Regions from separate parts of the Aminobacter sp. UC22_36 genome, predicted to be linked through region 2. Evidence: predicted binding sites of a transcription regulator. Region 2 holds the regulator's gene; each other region holds the start of a gene.
What was found. The regulator PhoB, encoded in region 2, activates phosphate uptake and scavenging genes when phosphate is short. The targets are predictions, from matches to a motif close to TGTCATNNANCTGTCAT.

Region 1: the regulator PhoB is predicted to act here: its motif matches at 5,448-5,464, upstream of phnF (phosphonate metabolism transcriptional regulator PhnF).
Region 3: the regulator PhoB is predicted to act here: its motif matches at 7,211-7,227, upstream of phnC (phosphonate ABC transporter ATP-binding protein).

Annotation. Positions count from the first base shown of each region.
Region 1 covers NZ_CP171996.1:1,741,371-1,750,995, reverse strand. Annotated here, with positions in the region: gene ACHMW7_RS11720 (ABC transporter ATP-binding protein) at 31-1,116, opposite strand; gene ACHMW7_RS11715 (ABC transporter permease) at 1,116-1,910, opposite strand; gene ACHMW7_RS11710 (ABC transporter permease) at 1,910-2,896, opposite strand; gene ACHMW7_RS11705 (extracellular solute-binding protein) at 3,158-4,267, opposite strand; gene phnF (phosphonate metabolism transcriptional regulator PhnF) at 4,690-5,415, opposite strand; gene phnG (phosphonate C-P lyase system protein PhnG) at 5,540-6,010, shown strand; gene phnH (phosphonate C-P lyase system protein PhnH) at 6,010-6,615, shown strand; gene ACHMW7_RS11685 (carbon-phosphorus lyase complex subunit PhnI) at 6,617-7,726, shown strand; gene ACHMW7_RS11680 (alpha-D-ribose 1-methylphosphonate 5-phosphate C-P-lyase PhnJ) at 7,723-8,616, shown strand; gene phnK (phosphonate C-P lyase system protein PhnK) at 8,613-9,389, shown strand; gene phnL (phosphonate C-P lyase system protein PhnL) at 9,457-9,625, shown strand, end outside.
Region 2 covers NZ_CP171996.1:965,324-974,948, reverse strand. Annotated here, with positions in the region: gene ACHMW7_RS07865 (sensor histidine kinase) at 1-180, shown strand, start outside; gene ACHMW7_RS07860 (hypothetical protein) at 268-585, shown strand; gene ACHMW7_RS07855 (YMGG-like glycine zipper-containing protein) at 746-991, shown strand; gene ACHMW7_RS07850 (CHASE domain-containing protein) at 1,064-2,671, opposite strand; gene ACHMW7_RS07845 (ATP-binding cassette domain-containing protein) at 2,789-3,577, opposite strand; gene ACHMW7_RS07840 (sugar ABC transporter permease) at 3,598-4,950, opposite strand; gene xylF (D-xylose ABC transporter substrate-binding protein) at 5,095-6,135, opposite strand; gene ACHMW7_RS07830 (ROK family protein) at 6,383-7,621, shown strand; gene phoB (phosphate regulon transcriptional regulator PhoB) at 7,618-8,307, opposite strand; gene phoU (phosphate signaling complex protein PhoU) at 8,411-9,115, opposite strand; gene pstB (phosphate ABC transporter ATP-binding protein PstB) at 9,157-9,625, opposite strand, start outside.
Region 3 covers NZ_CP171996.1:1,729,834-1,739,458, forward strand. Annotated here, with positions in the region: gene ACHMW7_RS11610 (NAD(P)/FAD-dependent oxidoreductase) at 1-179, opposite strand, end outside; gene ACHMW7_RS11615 (helix-turn-helix domain-containing protein) at 290-913, shown strand; gene ACHMW7_RS11620 (alpha-D-ribose 1-methylphosphonate 5-triphosphate diphosphatase) at 910-2,046, opposite strand; gene ACHMW7_RS11625 (DUF1045 domain-containing protein) at 2,048-2,755, opposite strand; gene phnE (phosphonate ABC transporter, permease protein PhnE) at 2,855-4,246, opposite strand; gene phnE (phosphonate ABC transporter, permease protein PhnE) at 4,251-5,204, opposite strand; gene phnD (phosphonate ABC transporter substrate-binding protein) at 5,281-6,192, opposite strand; gene phnC (phosphonate ABC transporter ATP-binding protein) at 6,284-7,126, opposite strand; gene ACHMW7_RS11650 (GFA family protein) at 7,425-7,769, shown strand; partial or broken gene ACHMW7_RS11655 (Tim44 domain-containing protein) at 7,941-8,964, shown strand; gene gltS (sodium/glutamate symporter) at 9,166-9,625, shown strand, end outside.

The DNA of each region.
Region 1 (9,625 bases), 780 kb from region 2:
GCGGGCCGCCCTTGTCGCCTATTTTTCGTCTCAGTTGTGCGCGTGGCGGTCGGGGATGACCGTCGTCGTCTCGGGCTTCCAGCCGACCCAGATGTCTTCGCCGTTGAGCTGGGCAACATCGGCCGGGTGGACCAGCGCGTTGAGCATGGCGCCGTCCGCGACCTCGACCGAAAGCGAGGTGTGGTTGCCCTTGAACACGCGCTGGCGGATCTTGCCCTTGATGCGGTTGCCGGTTGTCGGCTCCGCCGCAGAGCAATGGATCGCCTCGGGGCGCAGCACGACATAAAGGTGATCGCCGGTCTTGGGCGCGAGCCCGCCCTGCGCTGCCTTGATGGTGACGCCGTTCCAATTCAGCGCGGTCGTATCGCCTTCGGTACCGACAACGGTGCTGCGCAGAAGGTTGGTCTCACCGATGAAGTTGGCAACGAACACCGAGCCGGGACGGCCATAGAGCGTGTTCGGATCGCCCATCTGCTCGATCTTGCCCTTGTTCATGACCACGATCGTGTCGGACATGGTCAGTGCCTCTTCCTGATCGTGGGTCACGAACATGAAGGTCTTGCCGGTCTTTTCCTGGATCGACTTGAGTTCGATCTGCATCTGCTGGCGCAGCTTGGCGTCGAGCGCCGACAGCGGCTCGTCAAGCAGCAACACTTCCGGATCCGGTGCCAAAGCACGCATCAGCGCCACGCGCTGGCGCTGGCCGCCGGACAGCTCCGACGGCAGCCGCTTGGCGTAGTCCTGAAGCTGGACGAGTTCGAGCAGCTCGTTCACCCGGCGGTGGATTTTCTGGTTATCGAGACCCTTGAGCTCAAGGCCGAAGGCGATGTTCTTGGCGACGCTCATATGCGGGAACAGCGCATAGTCCTGGAACACGATGTTGACGTTTCGCTTGTTGGGCGGAACGCGGGTCACGTCCTTGCCGCCGAGCAGGATGCGGCCGGAATTCGGCGTCTCGAAACCGCCGAGCATGCGCAGCGAAGTCGACTTGCCGCAGCCGGACGGACCGAGCAGTGTGACGAACTTGCCCGCCTCGATGCTGAGGTTCAGGTTTTCGACGGCAACATGCTTGCCGTAGCTCTTGGTGACGTTGTCGAACTGGACGACGGGTTGCATCAGCGGGTCCTCGCGCGGCGGGTCAGGTATTCGGCGTAAAGTCCGACGGCGGCGGTAACCACCAGGACAAGTGTCGCCATTGCGTTGATTTCGGGAGACATGCCGCCCTGCACCTTGGCGAAGATCAGCATGGGAAGGGTCGGGCGATAACCGCCCAGGAAGAAGGTGCGGACGAAGTCGTCGATCGACAACAGCACGCAGAAGATCATGCCGCCGACCAGCGCCGGCCCGAGATAAGGCAGCGTGACGCGGAAGAAGGCAACGACGCTGTCGGCCCCGAGATCGCGCGCGGCGTCGACAAGATTGCCGGGCATCGAGCGCAGCCGGGTCAGCGCCATCACCACCACGAACGGCACGGCATGCACCGTGTGGCCGAGGATGATGGCGGCGGTTCCCGTCGGCATGTCGATGGTCGAGATGAAGATGCGAAGCGAGATCGCCGAGATCATGCCGGGCACAACCGCCGGCAGGCAGGCCAGCGCGAAGATGACGACCTGGCCCTTGATGCCTTCGGCGACGATCAGCATGGCAATCCATGTGCCTAGCGTCGTTGCGGCCAGCGTCGAGGCGGCGGCGATCATCACCGAATACAGGCAGGCTTCCAGGAACTGCTTGTCTGCCATCACCTTGGCGTACCAGTCGAGCGTCCAGTCGCCGATCGGGAAAGCGACGAAATTGGCGTCCTTGAAGCTCATCGCCATCATCAGCGTGAGCGGCAACAGCAGATAGAGCAGGAAGGCCCAGTAGAACGCGGTCAGCGTCGTGCGCGGAGCGTCGGAAAACATGTTGCGCATCAGAATGCACTCCTTTTCTTGCCGCCGACGAGGCGCATGAAGATGCCAGCCGTGATCAGTGCCGTGACCAGCATGATCAGTGCGAAAGCTGCACCGACTGGCCACTTGTCGCTGGCGCCATGGAAGAAGCCGCTGATCGTTTCAGGAAACAGCACGGTGGTCGGGCCACCGAGCAGCATCGGCGTGGCGAAAACACCGATGCAGGTCAAAAACACCAGCGAACAGCCCGACACGATGCCGTCCTTGGACAGCGGCAGGATGATCTTGCGGAAGCGGGTGAACGGACCGGCGCCGAGGTCGGCGGCAGCGTCCAGATACTGGGACGGGATCTTCTCGATCGCCGAATAGAGCGGCAGCAGCATGTACAGGCAGATCAGGTAGACAAGGCCGAAGCCGAGCGAAAACGAGGTGTAGAGCATCGGGATCGGCCGATCGATCAATCCGATCTCGCGCAGCAGCACGTTGACCGCGCCGCGATTGGCGAGAAGCATGATGACCGAGAAGGTGCGGATCAGCTCACCGGCCCAGAACGGCACCAGCAACAACAGTAGCGCCTTCGAGCGGCCCTCCGGCTTGACGATCTTGGCGACGTAATAGGCAACCGGATAGACCACCACCAGCGTGACCGCAGTCGCTGCTGTCGCAAAGATGAAGCTCTTGATCAGCGGCGTGAAGTAGAGCGATTCCCGGAAGAAGATCGCATAGTTGTCGAGGGTGAAACGCGACTCCACGCCGGGTTGGACCGGGTAGTGGGACAACAGGCTGATCTTCAGCATCTGATAGATCGGCCCGACATGCAGCATGATCAGCCAGATCAGCGGCACGCCGGCCAGAAGGATGATCCGGCCGAGACGCGACTCCACAGCAGCGCCCAGCGTGTGCCGGTAAAGCGCGGAGTTGACCACCTTGGCGAAGCCGGTCGAGTATTTGGGCACGGACGTATCGCGTCCTCCCGCATAGCCGGCTGTCGTGTTGCTACTCACCATCAAACAATCTCGGTTGGCGCAGCCCAACTTGTTCCGCCAGGCACTGCCGGCAGGTCAGTCATCGCGCGTTGTGGGATTACAGCGCCGCGCCGTCCTCCAGGACGCGCTCAGGACGCTGCAACTCTCTGAACCGGTGCATGAGCCTATTCGAAAATCGAGCCCGATTTTCGGGGGTCATGCACATGACAGGCCGGCTGCCTGTCCCGGAGATCGTCGCAGCGCTCCGGGACAGGCTACAGGCCATGCGAGGCTTTCGCCTCGTCAGGCCGCTTTGACCTCTGCGGTCGCGCGGTCGATCATCTCGTTCTTCATGTCGCGGTTGACCGACGAGAAGAAGACGATGCGCTCGAGCTCTTCCTGCGGCAGTGTCGAGGCGAGCTTTTCGCGATCGTTGAGCAGGTCGGCAACGCCATTGATGGTCGAGCTGTAGCCCGACTGGCGGGTCATCGCCGCACCCACTTCCGGGCTCGCCAGCACGGCGTCGAGAAGTTTGTAGGCGTTCTCGGCGTTGGGCGCGTTGTTGACGACGTTGAGCGTGTAGCAGAAGCCGAACGTGCCTTCCTTCGGCACCGACAGCTGGATCGGATGGCCATCCATGATCAGCTTGGCAGCCGGACCCGACCACGAATGCGCCAGATAGATGTCCTCGTTGATGAACATCTGCTGCACTTCCGAGCCGGCTTCATAGTACTTGCGCACCATGTCCTTCTGCTTGATCAGGAAGTCACGTGCTTCGTTGGTCGCCTTCTGGGCAACCTCCGGCTTGCCGGCGTAGCTGACGAAGTCGCCGTCATGGCCGAGATACTGCATGACGATGGTCATGAAATCGCTGACGATGTAGGAGGTCTGGCCCTTGTACTGCGGGTCGAACATGATCTCCCAGCTCGGCGCATCCTTCACATAGTCGACGTTGCGGGCGAGACCCTCGTAGCCGGCGAGGATCGGCAGGCCCCAGAGATTGTTGTCGACACGCGCCCAGGCAGCGTCCTGGTAAGCCGGGTTGAGGTTCTTCCAGTTGGAGATCTTGCCGGTGTCGAGCGGCTGCAGCAGCTTCGAGGCGATGAACTGCGAATAACGGTGGCCGGCAACGGTGACGATGTCGGTCGAGGGATTGGCGCCCTCGGCGGTGAGCAAATTGTACTGCTTGCCCTGGTCGTCGGTCAGCCGGATGTTGACCTGAATTCCAGTGTCCTTCTGGAACTTGTCGAGGAATTCCTGCGGCAGGAACTTGTCGTAGGTGGTGATGTTCAGCACGCCGCTCGCGGCCCAGCCCGGGGTCGGACGGATGACGGCGGGCATGGCAAGAGCGGCGGCGCCACCACCAAGCATCTTCAGCGCGGTACGGCGATTCGGCACCAGAGTATTGTTCATTATGTTCCCCATTTGGATAATATCGATCACACGCGCAGCTTTCGCTGCGCAATAAAAACCCACCATCACGCAGCCGAGTGGACTGCGTGACCGACAAGCCGGCAAAGATGTATTCTCAGCGGTATTTTACAGACAACTAATGAACTGGCACAAAGTCCTCCACCAAGCCAGTCCTGAATTCCGACATTCCGTCCGCAAATTCCACTAAACTGGAATTTTTCTCTAAACCGGACAAATGTCAAGCATTGTTAGTAAGAATCTTGTTTGCCACCAACATATGCAGACAGCAGGCCCCGCATAGGCTTGCGGCAAGAAACCGGCTGAGCAACAGCACGAAAATCGAATCCGATCACTGCTAACGCTCGATACACCAAAATCAGAGACATGGTGCGTCGACGGCCCATGCAGAGCGTTTGAGCACCCTACGCCTCGGTCGAGACGCTGAGCTCGACCCTGTCCGCGACAAACCGGGTGTCGGCGAATTGGACCGGCACGCCTTCGGCATCGATATTGACGGCCCTCGCGACCAGCACGATGGCGCCGGCCGACAGTCTGAGGTCGGCCAGATCGGCGGTGTCGGCATGCCGCGCCGACACCAGCGTCGACTTGCGGAAATAGTCGTCAATTCCAAAATGCTGGAAACTGAACGTGATCGAGCCGGTTTCGGCATAGACCCTCTCAAAGCCTGGGAAACGCGTCGCGTCGAACCAGCTTGTCGCCCGCGACACCGGCCGGCCATCGGCCTCGCTCAATGTTTCCAGGCGGATCACCGGCGCTTCCAGGGCGAGGCGCAATGCCTCGGCTACTCGAGCGCTCGCCGGCTCGAGCGCATGCGCCAGAAGCGTGCTCCGGCGCTCACGGGTCTGCTCGCGCAGCCCCGTGGAAAAGCGCGTCCGCGCCGAAATCGGATAGGACAGCTTCTGGCGGCTCTCTACGAATGTGCCGCGCCCTTGCTCGGCCCTGAGCATGCCTTCTTGGACAAGTGCTGCAATGGCGCTGCGCAGCGTATGGCGGTTGACGCCGAAGCGTTCAGACAGCGCCATTTCGGTCGGCAGCCGGCCATCGGCACCCAACGTACCGGCGCTGATTGCCTGACGTATCTGGTCGGCGATCTGGCGCCACAGCGCCACCCCGCTCTTGCGCGTCACCGCTGGCTCTCGTTCGTTCAATCCACTGCCCCTGTCATGCGCCCGTCATGGAGCCTCTCTACAAGCTCATTGTATGTTGTTCGTTTGTATAGAACAATAGACAAATAAAGCGAACGGAGCGGCGATGAAGATGGATCGACGGCAGGAAAGAGAAACCGAGGCACAGCGCAAAGTCGCGATGGCGGCATTGGCCATGGCCCCGGGCGACGAGTTGAAGCGGCTGTGCGCGGCGGCAGGCGTGAGCGACGATGCCGAATTGCTGCGCGGCCCCGAGACCGGGCTGGTGTCGGTTCGCGGCCGCATCGGCGGCGGCGGCGCGCCGTTCAATTTCGGCGAGGCGACGGTAACCCGCGCCACCGTGCGTTTGCCAGGTGGCGAGATCGGCCATGCCTATGCGCTCGGCCGCGACAAGGAAAAGGCCCGCCTTTCGGCCATCGCCGACGCGCTGTGGCAGAACCCGGAACGTCGCGCCGATATCGAACAGAAGATCATCGCACCGTTGCGTGCCGCACAAGCCGAAGCCGATGCGACCAGCCGCGCCGAGACGGCGGCGACCAAGGTCGACTTCTTCACCATGGTGCGCGGAGAGGACTGATGGACCAGATGGATGTGATCGACGGCGGCTTTTCCGCCCCAGTTTTCAACGCCCAGACGGTTTTCCGTGCCGTCATGGACGCGATGGCACGGCCGGGCACAGTTCAACAGCTGGCTGAACTGGCACAGCCGCCCGCACCGCTTGCGGCAACCGCGGGTGCCGTGGCGCTGACCTTGTGCGACCATGACACCCCGCTCTGGCTCGATGCCGGGCTTCAGGTTTCGGCGGCAAGATCCTGGCTCGCCTTCCACACCGGCGCACCATCTGCAGCCACGCCGGCCGACGCGCATTTCGCCCTTGTCGCCAATCCGGCCAACCTGATCTCGCTCGAGAACTTCGCCCAAGGCACGCAAGAATACCCCGACCGTTCGACAACGCTGATCCTGCAGGTCGAGAGCCTGACGGAAGGCACGCCACTTCGCCTTGAGGGCCCCGGCATCGAGACATCGGCCACCATCGCGCTGACCTCCCTGCCGCGCCACTTCGTCGAGCAATGGAAGCAGAACGGCGCCCGGTTCCCGCGCGGCGTCGACCTGATCCTGGCCGCCCCCAACGGCGTCGCCTGCCTGCCCCGCACTACCCGCATCAAGACGACGGAGGCCTGACATGTATGTGGCAGTCAAAGGCGGCGAAGCCGCCATCGCCAACGCCCATCGCTTGCTTGCCGACCGCCGCCGTGGCGACCGCTCGGTGCCGGCGCTGCGCATCGACCAGATCGTCGAGCAGCTGGCGCTCGGCATCGACCGCGTCATGGCCGAAGGCTCGCTCTATGACCGTGAGCTTGCCGCCCTTGCCGTCGTGCAGTCGCGTGGCGACCTGATCGAGGCGATCTTCCTCGTCCGCGCCTATCGCACGACCTTGCCGCGCTTCGGCTACACCAAGCCGATCGACACCGCCGCCATGCAGGTCGAGCGCCGCGTTTCGGCGACCTACAAGGATCTGCCCGGCGGCCAGCTGCTCGGGGCGACCTTCGACTACACCCACCGCCTGCTCGATCCGCAACTGGCCGGCGATCCCGAGGTCGCCAAGCCGGAACAGCGCGAGGCCGACGGCCAGCGCATGACGCGCGTGTCGGAAATCCTCGCCCATGAAGGCCTGATCGAGGCCGACGGCGAATTGCCGGAGGATCACCTCACCGGTGACATCACCCGCGAGCCGCTGGAATTCCCGCTGGCTCGCGACAGCCGCTTGCAGGCACTGTCGCGTGGCGACGAAGGCTTTCTGCTGGCGCTCGGTTATTCGACCCAGCGCGGCTATGGCCGCAGCCATCCCTTCGTCGGTGAGGTTCGTATCGGCGAGGTCGAGCTTGAGCTCGACGTGCCGGAACTGCCCTTCCCCATAACCCTCGGCCGCATCCGCGTCACCGAATGCCAGATGGTCAACCAGTTCAAGGGTTCGGCCAAGGCGCCGCCGCAGTTCACCCGTGGCTATGGGCTCGTCTTCGGCCAGTCCGAACGCAAGGCGATGGCGATGTCTCTGTGCGACCGGGCGCTGCGGGCCGGCGAACTGGGCGAGGACATCACTGCCCCCGCCCAGGACGAGGAGTTCGTCATCTCGCACTCCGACAACGTCCAGGCCACCGGCTTCGTCGAGCACCTGAAGCTGCCACACTATGTCGACTTCCAGGCCGAGCTCGACCTCGTCCGCCGCATGCGCGGCGAGCACGAAAAGCGCAACCAGATCAACGAAAACGACCAGCGCGAGGCGGCAGAATGACCACCACAGCACCAGAGATCGCAACCTACAACTTCGCTTATCTCGACGAGCAGACCAAGCGGATGATCCGCCGGGCGATCCTCAAGGGCATCGCCATTCCCGGCTACCAGGTGCCGTTCGCCTCACGCGAAATGCCGATGCCTTATGGCTGGGGCACCGGCGGCGTGCAGGTCACCGCTGCGATCATCGGTCCCGACGATGTGCTCAAGGTCATCGACCAGGGCGCCGACGACACCACCAATGCGGTGTCGATCCGCGCCTTCTTCCAGAAAGTCGCCGACGTCGCCGTCACCACCGAAACGGCCAAGGCGACGATCATCCAGACGCGTCACCGCATCCCCGAGCATCCGCTGACAGCGGGCCAGACACTGGTCTATCAGGTGCCGATCCCCGAACCGCTGCGTTTCCTCGAACCGCGCGAGACCGAAACGCGCAAAATGCACGCGCTCGAGGAATACGGGCTGATGCATGTGAAGCTCTATGAAGACATTGCCCGCCATGGCCGCATCGCCACGACCTACGCATATCCGGTCAAGGTCGAGGGCCGTTATGTGATGGACCCCTCGCCGACACCAAAATTCGACAATCCGAAGATGCACATGTCGCCGGCGCTCCAGCTGTTTGGTGCCGGCCGCGAGAAGCGCATCTATGCCGTGCCGCCCTTCACCAGTGTGGTCAGCCTCGACTTCGAGGACCATCCCTTCGAGATCCAGACTTTCGACCAGCCCTGCGCGCTGTGCGGCGCCGAGCAGGTCTATCTCGACGAGGTCATCCTCGATGACAAGGGCGGACACATGTTCGTCTGTTCCGACACCGACCATTGCGAGAAGCGCCAGGCCTGCGGCCATCGCGGCCATCTCGCCCCTGAAGCGCTGGAGCCAGCCCAATGACCGACGAACCGCTTCTGCGCGTCACAGCACTGTCCAAATATTACGGCTCGCGCATCGGCTGCGAGGACATCTCCTTCGATCTCTGGCCCGGCGAAGTGCTGGCCGTCGTCGGTGAATCAGGCTCGGGCAAGACGACATTGCTCAACTGCCTGGCAACCCGCCTGCTGCCGACATCGGGCACCGCCAGCTACCGCATGCGCGACAACCAGTGGCGCGACCTCTACCGGATGAGCGAGGCCGAGCGCCGCTTCCTGATGCGCACCGACTGGGGTTTCGTCCACCAGAACCCGGCCGACGGCCTGCGCATGACGGTATCGGCGGGCGCCAATGTCGGCGAGCGGCTGATGGCCATCGGCGACCGCCACTACGGCAACATCCGTTCGACGGCCGTCGACTGGCTCGGCCGCGTCGAGATCGACGAGGAGCGCATCGACGACGAACCGCGCGCCTTCTCCGGCGGCATGCGCCAGCGCCTGCAGATCGCCCGCAACCTCGTCACCGGCCCACGGCTGGTGTTCATGGACGAGCCGACCGGCGGCCTCGACGTGTCGGTCCAGGCGCGCCTGCTCGACCTTTTGCGCGGGCTGGTGACCGACCTCGGGCTCGCTGCCATCGTCGTCACCCACGACCTCGCCGTGGCGCGGCTGTTGTCGCAGCGCATGATGGTGATGAAGGACGGTCATGTCGTGGAGGCCGGTCTCACCGACCGGGTGCTCGACGATCCGCGCGCGCCCTACACCCAGCTCCTCGTCTCCTCCATCCTGCAGGTCTGAGCATGATCCCGAAAAGTGGTTCCCGGTTTTCGGACAAGATCATGCTCACAAGGAAAGGGCTGTAAACATGGCTACTCCTCTCATCGTCTCCGAGGTCGCCAAGGCCTTCACCATGCACCTGCGCGGTGGCATCCGCCTGCCGGTGGTCGCCAACGTGTCATTTTCGATCCGGGCAGGCGAATGCGCCGTGCTCGGCGGCCCCTCGGGCGCCGGCAAAAGTTCGATCCTGAAGATGG
Region 2 (9,625 bases):
TCGGAAGCCATCGGCCCCATTGCGGATGCGACGACGCGCAAGAAGCGTTTCGGGTCGGTGGCGCTCGAACGCGTCGTCCCGGCCGCGCTGAACGGCAATGCCGAACTCGAAATCGGCGTCGACAGGCTGCAATATCGTCTCGTCATGCCCCAGGCGAACTTCGAAATGGAGCAGGATTAGCTCGCCGCGAAATTCAAACGGTTCAGCTCCGCCCGGCCATGGAACTTTTATCCGCCACCCGCCGTTTCTGGGCCGAGGTGGTTTGTCATGGAACACATCGCAGCATTTCTGTTGGTCGTTTCCTGCTCGCAGGATTTGTCTGGTTGCCGCGAGATTCCGGCGCCCACGCCGCTGTTTGAGGCATTCGACGCTTGCCAGTCCGCATTGCCCGGGGCGCTGGCGCTTGCCGTCCGCAATCAGCGCATTTTCGCCAAGTGCCTGGAGGTCGATCCAGCACTTGAGGACGACTACGACAAGCTGACCTGGAACGTGTTGCCCAATGGCACGCTCGACGCTTCCCTTTCCATTTCCAGCGTTGTCGTCGCCTCGGGTGCCGGGCTCGGCAAGCCGGACTATCTCCATTGATGCCGGAGCGTATCCGGTCGCTTCCCTCAGACCAAGGAGCCGACATCATGCGGATACGCTAAGCCGTTGAATTGACGCGTTGCGTGGAAAAACGATTCCGAAATTCGGGCTGATACGCTAAGTATCGGCCGGGCGATGTTAAAGTGAGAGGACTGACTACATGAAGAAGCTTATTCTTGTCGTTGCAGCCGTCGTTGCAATCTCAGGCTGCACGACGACCGAGCGCGACGTGGTGACCGGCACCGGCGTCGGTGCTGTGGCAGGCGCGCTGATCGGCGGCGGCCGTGGTGCTCTGATCGGCGGTGCCGTCGGCGCCGCATCGGGCTTGCTGGTGCGCAATCTGCGCAATGGTTATTGCGAATACCGCAACAGCCGTGGCCAGATCTACACCGCGCGCTGCCGCTAACACGGCTTTGCAGACAAGGCCCGGCGCCGGCTCAGGCCGTCGCCGGGCTTTTCTTTGTCTGCCCGCAAGCCTTCAGCCGCGATAAGGGATGTCGATCTCCACCCGCAGCCCGTCTTCGGCGTAGCGCCGCACGATCTGGCCATCGAGTTCGCGGGTGATGTTCATGTCGATCAGCTTGGTGCCGAAGCCGGTCTTGTCAGGTGCCGACACACCATTGCCGTTGCGTTCCGTCCAGTTGAGCAGCAGCCGCCGCCGCTTGCCCTCGCCGTTCAAGCGCCAGTCGACTTTCAGCCCGCCGACGGAATTGTCGGCATCGCCATATTTCAGCGCATTGGTCGCCAGTTCGTGGAAAGTCAGCCCGAGCGCCTGCGTCGTGGTTTCGTCGAGTTCGACGGCAGGGCCGGTCATCATGTCCTGAGGCAACTCCTTGCCGAACACCTGGCCAAGCTCGATGCGCAGCAACTCGCTGAGGTCGGCCTTTTGCCAGCGCGAGCGCGTCAGCATGTCCTGCGACGCGGCCATCGCCTGAAGCCGGGCCGAAAACGACGTCGAGAACTCGTCAATGTTGCCGGAGTGTGCCGCCGTCTGGCGCGCCATGGCCAGGACGCGGGCGATCGAGTTCTTGATCCGATGCTTCATCTCCTGAAGCATCAGGTCCTTTTCCAAAAGGCTCTTTTCGGTCGTTTCGTGGAGCTGCGCCGCAACCTCGTAAGCGCGCTGCTGGTAGCGGGCAACCAGCGCGATCGAGCCGGCCAGCACCAGCCCGAACAGTCCCAGCATCAACGGCGCTGCGCGCGGCGATGGCGGCATGAAGGCGGTGCTCGGCCTGAAATTGATCGTCCACTTGCGGCCGGCGACATTGGCCTCGCGCGTCACCGAGAAGTCGTCGCCATAGCCGGGGTCGGGCGGCGCCTGCGAGCGGAACAGCAACGTGTCCTCGCCCATCGTGCCGTCGAACACTTCGACCGCGACCGGCAGCAGCGGCGCCTTGCCAAGCGCTGCCTGAAACAGCTCGGCTGTGCGGAAGGCGACATAGAGGAAGCCGGCAGGAGCCGTACCCTCGCCATCGGGCCGGTCGACACGCGAAAACACCAATATCCCCGGCTGGCGCGCGCCATTGTCGCTACCTTGGCCCAGCAGCACCCGGCCGGTTGCCCGCGGCTCGCCCTTTGCCGCCATCGCCGCTTCAATCGTGGTCCGGCGCAGCGGGTCGGTCGCCATGTCGAAGCCCATGGCGTCGAGGCTGGCCTTGCTCATCGGCTCGAACAGCACGATCGGCGTCCGCCACGGCAGGTCGGTTTGCGGGAAAGGCGGCCGGTCGATGCCGTAGCCTTGTTTCAGCTCGACAGTGATCGAACCGCTTTGCCCACTGTCGATGAGCCTGACAAAGCCGATGCCGCGCAGGCTCGGGAAACTCCGCTCGGCATCGAGCGAGGCGAAGTAGCTGCGAAACTGGTCGCGCGAAAGATTGCCCTTCTGGGCTGCAAACATCGCCTGCGTCGCATGCAGCAAGGCCAGGTCGAACTCCATCCTGCCCTCGATGCGGTTGAGCGCATCGTCGGCCACCGACTGGAACTTGATGCGTGCGGCCTCGACCGTCGCCAGGTAAACGAGCGCCGCCATCGTCAGGCTGACCAGCGCGACGGCAACAAAGATCAGGCTGGGGAAGTATTTTCTCAATTCCGGCTGGCTCGCGTCACCCTCCACTCATTAAAGCATGATCGCGAAAAGGTGGAACTGCTTTTCGCGATCATCTCTTGAGCCAGGTTCGTAGCCGGCAAAGCTGGTCGTGATCGATCAGGCGGCGATCTGCATCGCTCCTGGCCCCGGGGTGGCGCCGGGCGGGCATTTGCCGAGAATGATCATGCCAAGCACCTCGTCCTTGGTGACATCCTGGGTGCGCGCCGTGCCCACCACCTGGCCGTTCTTCATCACGCAGACGCGGTCGGCGAGATCGAACACATCGTGGATGTCGTGGCTGATCAGGAAGATGCCGATGCCATCGGCCTTGAGCTGCTTGACCAGCTCGCCGACCTGCGCCGTCTCTTGCGGACCAAGGGCTGCCGTCGGCTCGTCCATGATCAGGATGCGGGCGTTGAACAGGATCGCGCGCGCGATCGCCACCGACTGCCTCTGGCCGCCCGACAGCTTGCTGACCGGCTCCTTGAAGCGCTGGAAACGCGGGTTGAGCCTGCCCATCACCTTGCGTGCCTCGGCCTCCATGGCGACGTCGTCGAGCGTGCCGTAGGCGGTCATGATCTCGCGCCCGAGGAACAGGTTGGCGGCGGCATCGACATTGTCGGCCAAAGCCAGCGTCTGGTAGATCGTCTCGATGCCATATTTCTTGGCGTCGCGCGGGTTGGAGATCGCTGCCTCCTCGCCGCGGACGAAGATCGCACCGCTGTCGCGCTTGTAGGCGCCCGACAGGATCTTGATCAGTGTCGACTTGCCAGCGCCGTTATGGCCGAGCAGCGCCACCACTTCGCCGGGATAGAGGTCGACCGAGGCGTCGTCGACGGCGCGGATACCGCCGAAGGCGATCGAGATGTTCTTGAGGTCGACGAGCGGGATACGGGTCTGTTCCATGATCTTGGCTCCCGATTTCGTTAAACGCGCTTGCGGTAGAGCGTGTCGAGCCACACAGCCACGACCAGCACCATGCCGACGACGATGTTCTGCAACGGCGTGTCGATGTTGAGCAGCACCATGCCCGACTGCAGCGACTGCATCAAAAGCGCCCCCAGCATGGCACCGGCAACGGTGCCGGAGCCGCCGGCGAGCGAGGTGCCACCGATGACGGCTGCGGCGATGACCAGCAACTCGTCCAGCGTGCCGAGCGAATTAGTGGCAGAGTTCAGGCGCGCGCTGGAGACGGCGGCGCTGATCGCCGCCAGCACGCCCATGATCATGAACACCTTCATGGTGATCCAGCGCGTGTTGATACCGGCGAGGTTGGCGGCTTCGGGGTTGCCGCCGATGGCGAAGACATAACGACCAAAGCGGGTGCGGTTGGTGACGAAGGTCATGACGATGCCCACGGCAACCGCGATCAGCACGGGAATGGCAATGCCATGGGCGATGAACAGCCCGCCTTCGGGAACGGTGATGCCGTTGGCCTCGGCGTAGCGGCGCACGATGCCGATCGGCCAGGGGTAGGAATTGGCAATCCAGATCGCACCGAGGATCACACCGCAGGTAACAGTGCCGAGAAATGTCTCGGCCCAGAGCGGCCGCAGCGGAAACTTGAAGCGCTTGCGTTGCTGGCGGCCACGCAGCAGCAGCAACACCACGGCGAGGCAGGCGACAAGGCCGACGATCCAGCTCCATGTCGCGCCGATGGCGCCCTGCGGACCACCGCCCATGAGCTGGAAGGTCGCATCGAGCGGCGCAATCGTCTGGCCTGAGGTAACCCACCAGGCCGCGCCGCGCCAGACCAGCAATCCGCCCAGCGTCACGATGAAGGCGGGAACCTCCATATAGGCGATGACGAAACCCTGCAGCGCGCCGATCAGCAAGCCGAGTGTTATGCCGATGACGAGTGCCAGCGCCCAGATCCACGGATTGCCGAGTTCGAGGCCGACGGCTTTGACAAGGAAATGCACCTGGGCAAAGCCCATCACCATGCCGATCAGGCCTTCGGCCGAGCCGACCGACAGGTCGATGTTGCGCATGACGATAACCAGCACCATACCGGTCGCCATGATCGCCACGGCGGACGCCTGCACCGACAGGTTCCACAGGTTGCGGAAGGTCAGGAAGGTGCGGCTGTCGAAATCGAGCGGGTTGACGCCGAGGCGCAGGCTCGAAATCACCTGCAGTCCGATCCAGATCAGCAACAGCGCGCCGACCATGCCGAGCATGCGCGTATCGATCTCGGTTGCCTTGAGGAAACGCCCGACGGGGCTAAGCTCGGTCGTCCGCGCCCGGTCAGCCGGCACGTTGGATGTCGTGTCTGTCATTGTTACCTCCCGACCGGACAGCCGTCTGCGCGGCGGCCGGTGTGCGCATGATAGGGTCAATATGCCATGTCATGAAGCGGGCGTTTTGGGAAAACGCCGCGGCCAGAAAGCCGCGGCGTCTCACCTTTCGGACCAGGCCGACTGTTAGTTGCAGGCCGCAACCGAACCCGCTGCCACGCCCTGGCAGACGACGTCCTTGCCAACCCAGCCGGCGTCGATGACGACGTTGAGGTTGTCCTTGGTGATCGGAACCGGGGTCAGGAACACCGAGTTCAGCTCGAGGCCGCCGGGCGTCTTGAACTTGGTGACGTTGGCGATCTCTTCCATCTTCTTGCCGTCGGCGAGCTGCGAGGCGATTTCGGCGGCGTTCTTGCCGAGTTCGCGTGCGTCCTTCCACACCGAAACGGTCTGGGTGCCGAGCGCGATGCGGTTCAGCGCGGCATGATCGCCGTCCTGGCCCGAAACCGGCACCGAGCCGGCAAGGCCCTGTGCCTGGAGTGCAGCGATCGCACCGCCGGCGGTGCCGTCGTTGGAAGCCACGACCGCGTCGATCTTGTTGTCGTTGGCGGTCAGGAACTGTTCCATGTTCTTCTGGGCGTTGGCGGGCAGCCAGCCGTCGGTGTAGGCCTCGCCGACATTCTTGATCTTGCCGGCGTCGACGGCTTCCTTGAGCACTTCCATCTGGCCGGCGAACAGGAAGTCGGCGTTCGGATCGGCACCGCTGCCCTTGATGAAGACGTAGTTGCCTTCAGGCTTGGCGGCGAACACGCCCTTGGCCTGCATGCGACCGACCTCCTTGTTGTCGAAGGTCAGGTAAAAGGCGTCCTTGTTTTCGATCAGGCGGTCATAGCCGACGACAGGAATGCCTTCGGCGACAGCCTTGTCGACGGCCGGACCGATGGCCGACGCATCCTGCGCCAGGATGATGAGCGCATTGGCGCCCTGCGAGATCAGGCTTTCGACGTCGGTCAGCTGCTTGGCCGGCGACGACTGCGCGTCAGCCGAGATGTACTTGTCGCCAGCAGCTTCGATGGCGGCCTTCATGGCAGCTTCGTCGGTCTTCCAGCGTTCTTCCTGGAAGTTCGACCACGACACGCCGATGACCTTGTCCTTTGCCGAAGCCACTGCCGAAAGCGACAGAGTCATGGCAACACCCGCCAGGATGGCGGTGGTAAACTTTTTCATGATTTCCTCCCTGCGCCCAATGGGCGCGCCTACTTCGCATAGCCCTTGGAGAAGCTCTTTTTTCGAGCCTCGAAAAAATAGTGACCCAATGGCCGGCCGCTGTCAACATGGTTTCGCATGGGCTCCATATTTTTTTCGGAGCTCGAAATAAATAAAGACATTTGGCTTGAGCTCTGTCACAATCACTTGGCGCGCAAGGGACTGCCGCTTAAAAAGGGCAGCGCTTCGCCGGGAGGAAGACGAGCACATGTCGGTCGGCATACGTCACGACGATCTGAGACGGCGTAACCGCGCCATGGTTATATCCGCGGTTCGCCGCGCCAGCCAGCCGTCGCGCACGGAAATCGCCGCCACCACCGGCCTCAGCCATTCGACGATCTCGACCATATCCTCCGATCTCATATCCGAAGGCATCCTGGCTGAAGCCAAGAGCAACGAGCCGGTCTCAATGAAACGCGGCCGGCCCCAGGTGGCCCTGACGCTCGAACCCAAGGCTGCGTCGATCGTCGCCGTCGTGCTCTCGCTCAACAGCCTGTCTGCCGCTGTCATCGACTACGCCGGCAACACCATCGTCGAGGAAACCAAACGGCTGGTGACCCAGCGGATGCCAGCCGAAGCCCTGGTCGACGAGTGCATCGCCATGATCAGGCGCCTGATCGACAGCGACACTTCAGGCGCGGCGGTGCTGCGCATCGCCATTGCCGTCCAGGGCATCACCGATGCCGCATCGCGCAAGCTGTTGTGGTCGCCGATCACCCAGCACGACGACATCCCCTTCGCCGATCGGCTCGAACAGGAGTTCGGCGTGCCCGTGTCGGTCGAAAACGACTGCAACATGATCGCCGAGGCGCTGCGCTGGCGCGACCCGGCCCGCTATCGCGACGATTTCATCGCCATCCTGTTGTCGCACGGCATCGGCATGGGTCTCGTCATCAAGGGCGAGCTGTTCACCGGCACCCAATCGTCCGGCGCCGAGTTCGGCCACATGATCCACCGTCCCGACGGCGCGCTCTGCCGCTGCGGCCGCCGCGGCTGCATCGAGGCCTATGCCGGCAACTACGCCATCTGGCGCAACGCCAGGCTTGGCGACGAAAACGCCGAGCCGTTGGCCGACCTGTCCGACGACGACATCAGGGCGCTTGCCGATGCGGCCCGCGACCATGACGGCCCCGAGCGGGAAGCCTTCCGCAAAGCCGGCGAAGCCATCGGCTTCGGCCTGGGTTCGATGTTTGCTTTGTTCGACCCCGCGCCGCTCGCTTTCGTCGGCGTCGGCGCCACAGCCTTCGACCTGATGGAGCCGCATGTCCGCGCCGCCATCGCCAAGACCGCCGGCGGGCTGCACTCGAAGGCGATCTCGTTCGACACCGAGCCCAACGAGGTACCGCTCAAGCGCGAGGGCGCGATGATGCGCGCCCTGCTCACTGTCGATCAGGAGATTTTTGCCGCCGGCACAGCCCCGCGCCGCGCCGAGGCCGAAATCGCTTAATCCTCGCGGATGGCGTAGCCGGCACCGCGGATGGTGCGGATCACGTCAGGCATGCGGCCATTGTTGACGGCCTTGCGCAGACGCCCGACATGCACGTCGACAGTGCGCTCGTCGATATAGATCGTCTCGCCCCAGACATTGTCGAGCAGCTGGCTGCGCGAGAACACCCGGCCCGGATGCCGCATCATGAATTCGAGCAGGCGGAACTCGGTCGGCCCGAGCTTGATCTCGCTCTTCTTGCGGTAGACGCGGTGCGACTCGCGGTCGAGCATGATGTCGCCGACCTTCAGCACCGAAGACAGCACCTCGGGCTTGGCCCGGCGCAGCAGCGCCTTGACGCGTGCCATGAACTCCGGCGTCGAAAACGGCTTGACCAGATAGTCGTCGGCGCCGGTCGAAAGCCCGCGCACACGGTCGCTCTCTTCGCCGCGCGCCGTCAGCATGATGATCGGCAGGCGTTCGGTGTCGGGCCGCATCCTGAGCCTGCGGCACAATTCGATGCCGGAAAGTGCCGGCACCATCCAGTCGAGCACCAGAAGGTCGGGCACGTTTTCCTGGAGCCTGATCTCGGCCTCGTCGCCACGGGTGACGACTTCGACCTGGTAGCCTTCGGACTCGAGGTTGTAGCGAAGCAGCACGCCCAGCGGCTCTTCATCCTCGACGACCATGATCTTGGGGGCGATCATCGGCTGTCCCCTTTCTTGGTGCATGACCCCAACCGGATCATGCACGGATTTAAAGTCCTGCAGCATCCTTGCGCATCCATCGGGACACGCATCGCCGCAGAGTTCAGGCCGGAACCGTCGTCGTGGTCTCGTCGACCTTCGGCCGGTTGAGCGGCAGCTGCGTGCCGGTCACCACGAAATAGGCGTTCTCGGCGATGTTGGTGACATGGTCGCCAATGCGCTCGAGGTTCTTGGCGCAGAACAGCAGATGCGTGCAGGCGGTGATGTTGCGCGGATCTTCCATCATATAGGTCAGCAGTTCGCGGAACACGGCGGTGTACTGGATGTCGATCTTCTGGTCGTCGGCGCGCAGGTCCTTCAGGCCCTCGGCCTTGCGCGCGACATAGAGATCGACGACGCCGCGAACCTGGCCAAGCACCAGTTGCGCCATCGCGTCGATCGAATGCGACAGGTTGCGCGGTGTCGGCGACTGGCCGACAGCACCGACACGCTTGGCGATGTTCTTGGCAAGGTCGCCGATGCGCTCGAGGTCGCCCGCCATGCGGATGGCGCCGACAACGGCGCGCAGATCCTGCGCCATCGGCTGGCGCTTGGCGATCAGCGTGATTGCCGAATTGTCGAGATCGCGCTGCTTGGCATCCATGATCGTGTCGTCGGCAACGACGTTCTGCGCCAGCGACTGGTCGGACGACAACAGCGCGCGGATGGCGCCGGCAACCATCGCGCTGGCGAGGTCGCCCATGTCGCGGATGAGCTGGTCGACGTGCTGGAGTTCCTCGTCGAAGGACCGGACTGTATGTTCGCCCATGATTTCTTCCTCGTATCGTTACCCGCGGCGAAAACGCTCACTCAGCCGAAGCGGCCGGTGATGTAGTCCTGCGTCCGCTTGTCGTCGGGGTTGGTGAACATCTTGTCGGTAGCACCCTCCTCGACGAGATAGCCGAGGTGGAACATCGCCGTACGCTGCGACACGCGTGCCGCCTGCTGCATCGAGTGCGTCACGATGACGATGGTGTAGTTCTCGCGCAGCTCGTCGATCAACTCCTCGACCTTGGCGGTGGCGATCGGATCGAGCGCCGAGCATGGCTCGTCCATCAGGATCACCTCGGGCGCAACGGCGATGGCCCGTGCGATGCACAGGCGCTGCTGCTGGCCGCCCGACAGGCCGGTGCCCGGCTCGTTGAGACGGTCCTTGGCTTCGTTCCACAGGGCCGCCTTCTGCAGGCTCTTTTCGACGATCACGTCGAGCTCGGCCTTGTTCTTGGCCAGGCCATGAATGCGCGGACCGTAAGCGACGTTTTCGTAGATCGACTTGGGG
Region 3 (9,625 bases), 760 kb from region 2:
CCATAGGTCTCGGTGAACAGGGCGGCGGAGCGTCCGCTGGCATGATAGCCAAGCTGGGATTCGCGCTCGATGACCGTGACCTGCGCCCATTGCTGGACGGCGGCTGCGATCGAAAGGCCGGCAATGCCGCCACCAATGACGATTACTTTTTGGGCGTGGGACTTGGAATGCATGGCCATTCGTAAAATCATTTTCTGATGCAGTCAATAATTAGCGTATAGGAAAAATATGGGTGAATCTTGCCGAGTGAAGTTGGAATAGCTAACACAGGCGGGTGATGGAGATGACCATGTCGGAACAGCCGAATCTTGGCGACTGCCTGCGCAACCTGAGACGGCAGCATGGCTGGACGCTTCAGGACGTCAGCCATCTCACTGGCGTGGCGGTGTCGACGCTGTCGAAGGTCGAGAACGACCAGATGTCGTTGACCTACGACAAGCTGCTGCAGATCTGTGGCGGGCTCGGCATCCATGTCACCGAACTGCTCAGCGGCGACTCCAAGCAGCCTTCGGCGCGCACCCGCCGCTCGGTGACGTCAAAGACGACGACGCTGCGCCAGCTGACACGCAACTACGACTATTTCTATCTCGCCACCGATCTGGTGCGGAAGCGCATGGTGCCGATCCTGGCCAATGCCCGCGCCCGCACGCTCGAGCAATTCGGCCCGCTGACCAGCCACGCCGGCGAGGAATTCCTGATCGTGCTGAAAGGCGAGATCGAGGTCCACACCGAGCAATATGCGCCAGTGCGGCTCAAGGAAGGCGAAAGCGTCTATATCGACTCGACCATGGGCCACGCCTACCTCTCGGTGGGCGAGGGCGATGCCGAGATGCTGTGTGTCTGTTCCGGCGATGAGCCCGACATGGAGCAGACGCTGATCGGCCTCAACGACGAAGAGAAGATCGAGGGTTAGGCGACCCGGCGGCCTTCGCGCCAGACGGTGCGCACGACCGGCACATGCTCGTCGACCCGCACCCGCACCAGGTCGCCACGACGGCCGGCCTCGATGACGCCGCGGTCGGTGAGACCGACGGCGTCGGCAGGGTTCTTCGACACCATCGCCATCGCCTGCGGCAGCGAGATGCCGTCGACGACTTCGCCGAGGAAGAAGGCCGACTGGATCAGGCTGAAGGGGATGTAGTCGGACGACAGGATGTCGAGCAGGCCGTGCTCGGCAAGCGCGCGCGCCGAGACGTTGCCGGAATGAGAGGCGCCGCGCATGACGTTGGGCGCGCCCATCAAGACGCCGAGGCCGGCACCCTTGGAGGCGTTGGCGGCCTCAAGCGTGGTCGGGAATTCGGCGACGCGGATGCCCTGGGCGATCGCTTCGTCGACATGGGCTGATGTGGCGTCGTCATGGCTTGCCAGAACGATGCCGCGGGCGTGGCACGCAGCCGAAATGACATCGCGATTCGGCCTGGAGTTGCGGGCGGAGTCGTCCATGCGCTTGTTGCAGAAAGCCTGGAACTCGACGTCGTTCAGCTTCAGCTTGCGCTGGTAGTAATAGGCATAGGTCTCAAGGTCGACGAACTGGCGCTGGCCCGGCGCGTGATCCATCAGCGACGCCAGCTTGACCCGGTCGTCGCCGTCGAAGACGGCAAAGCTGTCCTGGCAGTCGCTGGCCGAGACTTCGCAGCGCAGATGGATGAAGTGATCGGCGCGGACGCGATCGGCGCGCACGCTGTCTTCGATCGCATTGGCGAGCAGGCGCATGTCGGCGGAGGTCATATCGGCGTCTTCGTCGATGCCGACACGCAGCGCGTCGAAGACGGTGGTGATGCCGGCGGACGCTACTTGGGCATCGTGTGCGAGCACGGCGGCGATCGGGTTCCAGCGCACGCGCGGGCGCGGCGCATAGTGGCCTTCGAGATGGTCGGTGTGGAGCTCGACCAGGCCCGGGATGACGAAGTCGCCGCCCATGTCCTCGCCGATGGCGCTGCGGCCGGTCGAAATCTCTGCGATCTTGCCGTCGCGCACGACGATCGAACCGTCGATCACCTCGTCGGCAAGGACGATACGGGCATTCTTCAAGACAAGGTCGGTCATCTCAGGCGGTCTTTCTTTCGGCTTGCTTGCCCAGCACATGATGGCTTCGGACTTCGAATGGCGCGCCGGCGGCCGGCTCGACAAAGAGCGCAAGCCCGTCGATGGGCACCGGCTTGTCGAGCACATCGCCCAGGCATTCTTCGATTGCGGCGCGGACGCGCGATGTTTCCTCGGCCGCGATGCGGCCAGTCAGTGTCATGTGGAAGCGGAAGGTGTCGAATACGTAGGGATAGCCCCACTGGCTGAGGTTGCGGCATTCGCGCGGCGACAGCGCATCGGGATTGCGGCGGGCGATCTCGGCGTCGCTCAACGGTGCGCGGAACGGTTCGAACACCGTCACGACGTCGCCGGCGAAACGGTCGAGTTCAGGCAAAGGCGCTGTGGGAACGAGCGCGAAGAAGCCGTCGATCTGGGCGAGCGTCAGGCGCGGTATGTCGAACGGCACTGCATCGGAAGCATAGGTCTCGACCGCGTCGATCAGGGCAGGCTCGGTCTTGCCGTCGGCAAGGCGGAATGGCGCCTTGAGCGTGGCATGGAATCCATAGCGCCTGGCCGCCGCCGTATGGAACGCCACCTCGGCAGCCGACAGGTCGCCGAACGCTTTGGCCGGGGTGACAGCGCCGCCAAATGCATCGCGCCCGAGCCAGCCGGCCGCGATGCGGCACAGCGGGTCGTCATGCTCGGGCGTGAAATAGATGGCGTAGCGCATGGAAGGTTCCTTGGAAGGCCGTGCGATAGATGATTTGCGTGACAGTTTGACGAAGTAGTGGCCGACTTCTCATGATTTGCAATGGCCGGCCACAGATGTTCAGTCGCTGGCCTTCTTGCCGATCAGTCGCTGGCGCAATGCGGTTGAAATATTGTCGAAGATGAACACCACGATCAGGATCAGCAGCACCATATAGGCGACGTTTTCCCAGTCGGAATTGGTGCGCATCGCTTCCCACAGCTTCAGGCCGATGCCGCCGGCCCCGACCGCGCCGATGATGGTCGCCGAGCGCGTGTTCGATTCCCAGAAATAGAGCGACTGGCTGATCAGCACCGGCAGGACCTGCGGCACCACGCCGTAACGCTGGACTGAAACAGGCGAAGCGCCGACCGAGCGCATGCCTTCGCGCTGCTTGTCATCGATGTTTTCCAGCGCCTCGGAGTAGAGCTTGCCGAAGGTGCCGGTGTCGGTGAAGAAGATCGCCGAGATGCCGGCGATCGGCCCGGGACCGAAGGCGCGGGTGAAAAACAGTGCCCAGATCAGCATGTCGACCGAGCGCAGGAAGTCGAAGAAGCGCTTGGCGACCTGGTTGACCAGGCGGTTCTGGGTGATGTTGCGGGCTGCCAGAAATGCCAGCGGGAAGGCGAGCAGGCTGGCGAACAACGTGCCGACAAAGGCCATGACGATGGTCTGCAGCAGCTTGATCCAGACGTCGCCATGCTGCCATTCGGAGTTGTTGACGATGTTGTCCCAGGCAAGTGCTGCGTTCGACATCTTCGGATCGATGCGTTCGCCTGACAAGAGCAGCGACAGGACCTCGCCGGTCGACTTGCCCCAATAGGGCGAGTGGCCATCGAAGAAGAAGTTTTCCCAGCCGAGGAAGCGGTGGCGGATGTTGACGTCGTCGGCATCGATCTGGGCGCTGCCGGCAAAACCGAAATCGACAGTGATCTTTTCGCCTGGCTTTTTCTGGGTCGCCCAGGACGGCAGTTCGCCGCTAACGGTGATGCTCTTTTCCGGCATGACTGAAATATCGAGCGTCTCTCCGCCGTTTGTCACGACGACGCTGGTCGGGGTGACCTCGATGCGGTCGCTGCCGTCGATCTCGACGGTCACGCGGCTGGCCGACGCCTTGTTGGCCGAAGCGGCGGAGGCGGTTGCCGACGGCTGTTCGAAGCTCAGCCATTGCGGGTGCCGGTCGGCGCGGTAAGCCGAGAACCGGGGGTAGCTGATGTCGAGGCGGTCGCCCTTGAAATCGATCTGCGGACGCACCTCGTAGGAAACCCAGTCGGCGAGATAGGTGCCGGCGATACCCCAGTTGCCGCCGGCAAGCACGGCACCGACTGCGAAAAACCACCAGGCGAAGGCGAGATAGGCGACAAGGCCGATACCGACGGCCCAGCCGGTCAAGGTCTTGCGCCAGGAACCGGCAAAGACGTCGGGATGGCGCTCGGCGATCGCCTGCATGTCGGTGAGGGAAAGCGTGGTCATGATCTTAGTCCCCACGGCCGAAGGCAAAGGCCTGTTCGCCGACCAGTCTCTTGCGCAGCCAGGCAGAGAACTGGTCGACCGCGACGATGGTGCAAAACAGGAGGATGATGATGGCGATGGTCTTGGCCTCGTGGTTGCGGCTGATCGACAGGCGCAGCGCCTCGCCGATGCCACCACCGCCGACAGCGCCGATGATGGTCGAGGCGCGGACATTGATCTCGAGGCGCAGCAGGCCGTAGCTCAGGAAATTGGGCATCACCTGCGGCACGATGCCGAACCAGACACGCTCGGGCCAGTTGCCGCCGACGGCGCGCAGGCCTTCGTCGGCCTTCATGTCGGCGTTCTCGACGACCTCGAAGAACATCTTTCCGAGCGCGCCGATGGTGTGCAGCGACACCGCGATGATCGCCGGTATCGCGCCCATCGACAGGATGGCGAGGAAGAAGCCGGCGATGACGATCTCGGGGAAGGCGCGCAGGATTTCGAGGAAACGACGGACGAAAAAGCGCAGCCAGCGCTGGGTGACGAGGTTGGATGCGGCGAGGAAGCAGAGCAGGAAGCCGAAGGCGAAACCGATCAGCGTCGAGACGAGCGCGATGTTGATCGTCTCCAGCATCTTGTAGACGTATTCGGGCAAATAGAACGAGCCGAACAGATACATCCGACCTTCGGGATAATCGAACTTCAGGCTGCCGTCGGCATAGGGCGAGGGCAGGTCGAACATGGCGCGCCAGACCTCGAAGCCGTCGCGCGGGATCAGCTGGTCGACGAAGTCGAAGAAATGCGGCAGCCGGTCGAAGAACTTGCCGGCATTGCTGTCATTGGCAAACCAGAGCGATCCGGACAGCGCGATGAAGAGGAAGAACAGGCTAGCCGCCGTATAGAGGCGGCGGCGGCTGGCGAGCTCACGCCAGTGCTGCTCGACCGCGAGGCCGGCTTCCGAGAGGGGCATTGTCATTGGGGTTCCGTCCGATCCCGGATAAAAAGGGACGCGCCGCGATTGCTGCGCGGCGCGTCCGAGGTGCCTTCGGGGCTTAGCTGCCGATCTGCGCCTTACGGGCGTCGATCACAGGCTGGTAGAACTCAGGGGTGACTTCGGTGAAGCCTTTGAAATCGCCGCCCTGGATGGCCGAGAAGCAGGCCGGATCGGTCTGCGGCAGCTTCATCATGTAGTCCTTGAACTTGGTCTTGATGTCGGCGTCGAGCGAGGTGCGAACGACGATCGGGCCGTTCGGGATCAGCGGCGACTTCCAGACTTCGACCAGGTCGTCCATGTCGAGGATGCCCTTGTCGACCATCTTCTTGAGGTTGCCCGAGGTGTAGCCGTCCTTGAACTCGCCGACGCCCGAACCGAAGGTCGTGCCGGCGTCGAAGGTGCCCTTGAGCACTTCGAGGACGAGGTTCTCATGACCGCCGCCGAAGCCGGTCTCGGCAAAGTAGTCCTTGACGGCGACACCGCCGAGATCCTTCGGCAGCGAGGTGACCGGGATCAGGTAGCCCGAGGTCGAGTCCGGATCGGCGAAGCCGAGCTTCTTGCCCTTGAGGTCTTCGAGCTTGGTGACGCCCGAGTCCTTCTTGGCGACCATGATCGAGTAGTAGCCGGTGGCGCCGTCGGTCTGGACGGTGGTCAGGATCGGCTCGACCGCGTCCTTGCTCTGCAGGTAGATCTTGGCGTAGCCCGAAGCGCCGAGCTCGGCGTAGTCGAGCGTGCCGCCGAGCAGGCCCTGGATGGTGCCGTCATAGTCGGCGGCCGGGAACAGCGACACCTTCTCGACGCCGATGGCCTTGGGCAGCTGGTCGACGAGGCACTGGAAGTTGCGCAGGCGGTCGGCTTCGTTTTCGCCGCCGATCAGGCCGATGCGGAATTCCTTGAGGTCGGCGGCATTGGCCGAACCGATCGCCAGCACGGCGAGCGAAGCGGCACCCAGGAGTGCTTTCTTGAACATCACAGTTCTCCAGTTTGGCCCGGCGGCATGCCGGGTCATTGCAGTTGATGATTGCCGGCCCTTGACGCGGGCGAGACGAACGCGAGCAGGCTCAGACCGGGGCGTAGGCCGGTTCGAGCGGTGCGGCGGATAGGGGCACCCTGACCTTGACCTGGCGGATGCTGGTCGAGGTGATGGCTTCGGAAATTTCAGAGCCGTCGGCGTCGGCACCGTAGACGAGGCGGACGGCCTCGATGGTGAGGTCTTCGGGCGCGCCGTCGAACACCACCGCGCCGCCCTGCATGCCGATAATGCGGTTGCAGTAGGTGCGGGCGGTGTCGAGCGTGTGCAGATTGGTGATGACAGTGATGCCGTCGCGCAGGTTGATGTCGCGCAGAGCGTCCATCACCACCTTGGCGTTGAGCGGGTCGAGCGAAGCGATCGGCTCGTCGGCGAGGATCAGCTTCGGCTCCTGCATCAGGGCACGCGCAATGGCGACACGCTGCTGCTGGCCGCCCGACAGGGTTCCGGCCGGCTGGAGTGCCGTGCGGGCGATGTCGAGGCGTTCGAGCGCGGCGATCGCCCGGATGCGCTCTTCACGCGAGAAGATCGAAAGCAGGTTGAGCGTGGTCGAACGGTGGTTGAGACGACCGAGCAGCACGTTGGTCAGCACGTCGAGGCGCGGCACCAGGTTGAATTGCTGGAAGATCATGGCGCAGTCGCGCTGCCAGCGCCGCAGTGCCGGACCGCGCAGCGACGACACTTCGGTGCCGTCGAAGACGATCGAGCCCTGGCTCGGGTCGATCAGGCGGTTGATTGTCTTGAGCAGCGTCGACTTGCCGGCACCGGAGCGGCCGATGATGCCGACCATCTGGCCCTGCTGGATCTGAAGATTGACGCCATTGACGGCGACGTTCTTGCCAAAGCGGCGCGTCACGTTGCGGATTTCGAGCATCTTGGCTTCCCTGTCCCGGCGGGCTTTTTCGCCCTTGTCTGCGACCGGCCTAGACCCGGGACGTGAAGCTGCAATGTCGGGACCATGTCAGTTTTGTTACGATGCACAGGCCGGACGGCGAAAAACGCGGCTTATGTCGCTAAAAATCACTGTTTTGGGATTTCCAACGCACATTGGGCGTGGTGCCGAGCCGCGGTTGCGGCCGTTTCCGGAGGCAGCCGTTTCCGGATGCGATTGTCAGGCCAAGGGACGGGCGCTAAGCCTTGCGCGCAAAACAAACACGAGGAGGAGAGGGCTCATGGCCAAGGGAAGCTGCCACTGCGGAAACGTCTCGTTCGAGGTCGAGGGCGAGCCAGCCAGTGCCATCGAATGCAACTGCTCGCATTGCAGCCGCAAGGGCTACCTGTTGTGGTTCGTGCCGCGCGACAAGCTGACGGTCACCACGCCGCCGGAGCGTCTGGCGACCTACAAGTTCAACAAGCACGTCATCGACCACATGTTCTGCCCGAACTGCGGCTGCGCGCCGTTCGGCATGGGTGTCAGCCCGAGCGGCGAGAAGACCGCGGCGATCAATGTACGCTGCATCGAAGAGATCGATCTGACGACGCTCAAGCGCATCCCATTCGACGGCCGCAGCCGCTGAACCTCCCAGCAGAGCCACAAATGATGGCCTAAGCTGCGACTAAAACCGTTATAAATCAATGTTTTGGCGGATTTCGGCAAGAATCTGCCAAAACTTGACGCTCAAACCCTGACACTACAGTTGTTAGTCATTATATGAGGGTCGACATTACCGCTCTACGAGGAACTGCCGATGACGATGTCCAGAACGACCCGCTTTGCCACACTGTTCGCAGGGTTGTTCCTTGCATTCTCCATGGTCGCCGTCGACCAGGCCGATGCGCGTCGCGGCGGCAGCTTCGGCAGCAGGGGAGCGCGCACCTTCCAGTCGGCACCGCCGACCCGCACCGCGCCGCAGCCAGCCGCGCCGGTCGAACGCTCGATGACACCGAACACCGGCCAGGCGACCAACCCGGCCACCAATGCGGCGCGTCCCGGTGCTGCCGCGCAGCAGCGTCCCGGCTTCATGGGCGGCTTCGGCGGCGCGATGATCGGCGGCCTGTTGATGGGCGGCCTGCTCGGCATGATGATGGGCCAGGGCTTTGGCGGTCTCGCCGGCATGTTCGGCATGCTGATGCAATTGCTGCTGATCGGCGGCGCCATCTGGCTCGCCTTGCGCTTCTTCCGCTCGCGACAGGTGCAAAATTCCGGCCCGGCGATGGCCGGTGCCGGTGCCGGTGGCGGCAATTTCAACTACCGCAATGCTGCACCTGAACAACCCGGCAAGGCCAATGGCGGCAGCCGCTCGTTCAGCATCCCGAGTATCGGCGGCAGCCGCACTGAAGCAGCACCTAAGCAGCCGGTGAGCAAGGACATCACAGTATCTGGCGAAGATCTCGACACCTTCCAGCGCATGCTGAGCGAGGTACAGGAAGCCTTCGGCCGCGAAGACCACAAGGCGCTGCGCCGTCTGGTGACGCCGGAAATGGTGTCGTATCTCTCCGAGGAATTGGCCGACAACGCCCAGAATGGCGTGCGCAATGACGTGACCGACGTCCAGCTTTTGCAGGCCGACATTGCCGAAAGCTGGAGCGAAGGCGACCGCGACTACGCCACGGCGGCGATGAATTATTCGTCGATCGACGTGACCCGCAACCGCACGACCGGCGAAGTGGTGGACGGCGACGAAAAAAGAGCCGACCGAGACGACTGAGCTGTGGACCTTCGTGCGCCAGAACGGCGGCGACTGGCAGCTCTCGGCGATCCAGCAAGCCTGAGCCCTAACAAGCTGATTGCCACGCCCGCGGTTTTCCCCTGCAAAAGGGGCGGCCGCGGGCGTTTCTGTTTCGGACCATCGACGCAAGGGTCGAGCTGCAATTCCGATTGCTCTCCAAATTATTCCAGGCAAGGTTGAGAGCTAGGGGAGATCGGGATCGTCCGATCCGGCACCTTCGTTTGGGTGTCCACGCGAAGCTCGGATGGCCATGGCCGACAATGTTCTCGTTTCGCCTGATTTCCTGACGCTCACGCTCGGCATCATCGTCTATTTCGTCGGCGTGCTGCTCAACCGTCACATTGCATTCCTGCGCAATTACAACATTCCCGAACCGGTCACTGGCGGGTTTCTCGCGGCCGTGGCCGTTTGGGCGTTCTATCAATTGTCGGGCACGGAGATTGTCTTCGAGATGACCACGCGCGACCGGCTGCTGGTCATCTTCTTTGCCACCGTCGGCGTGAATGCGCGGCTGGCCGACTTGCTGGTCGGTGGGCGGGCGCTGGCGGTGTTGTGCGTGCTGACGGTACTTTTCGTCTTCCTGCAGAATGGCGTCGGCACGCTTGGAGCCTGGCTGTTCGGCCTGCCCTCTGCTGCAGGCGTCATCATGGGGTCGATCGCCTTTGTCGGCGGCCATGGCACGACGATTGCCTGGGCGCCGGCGA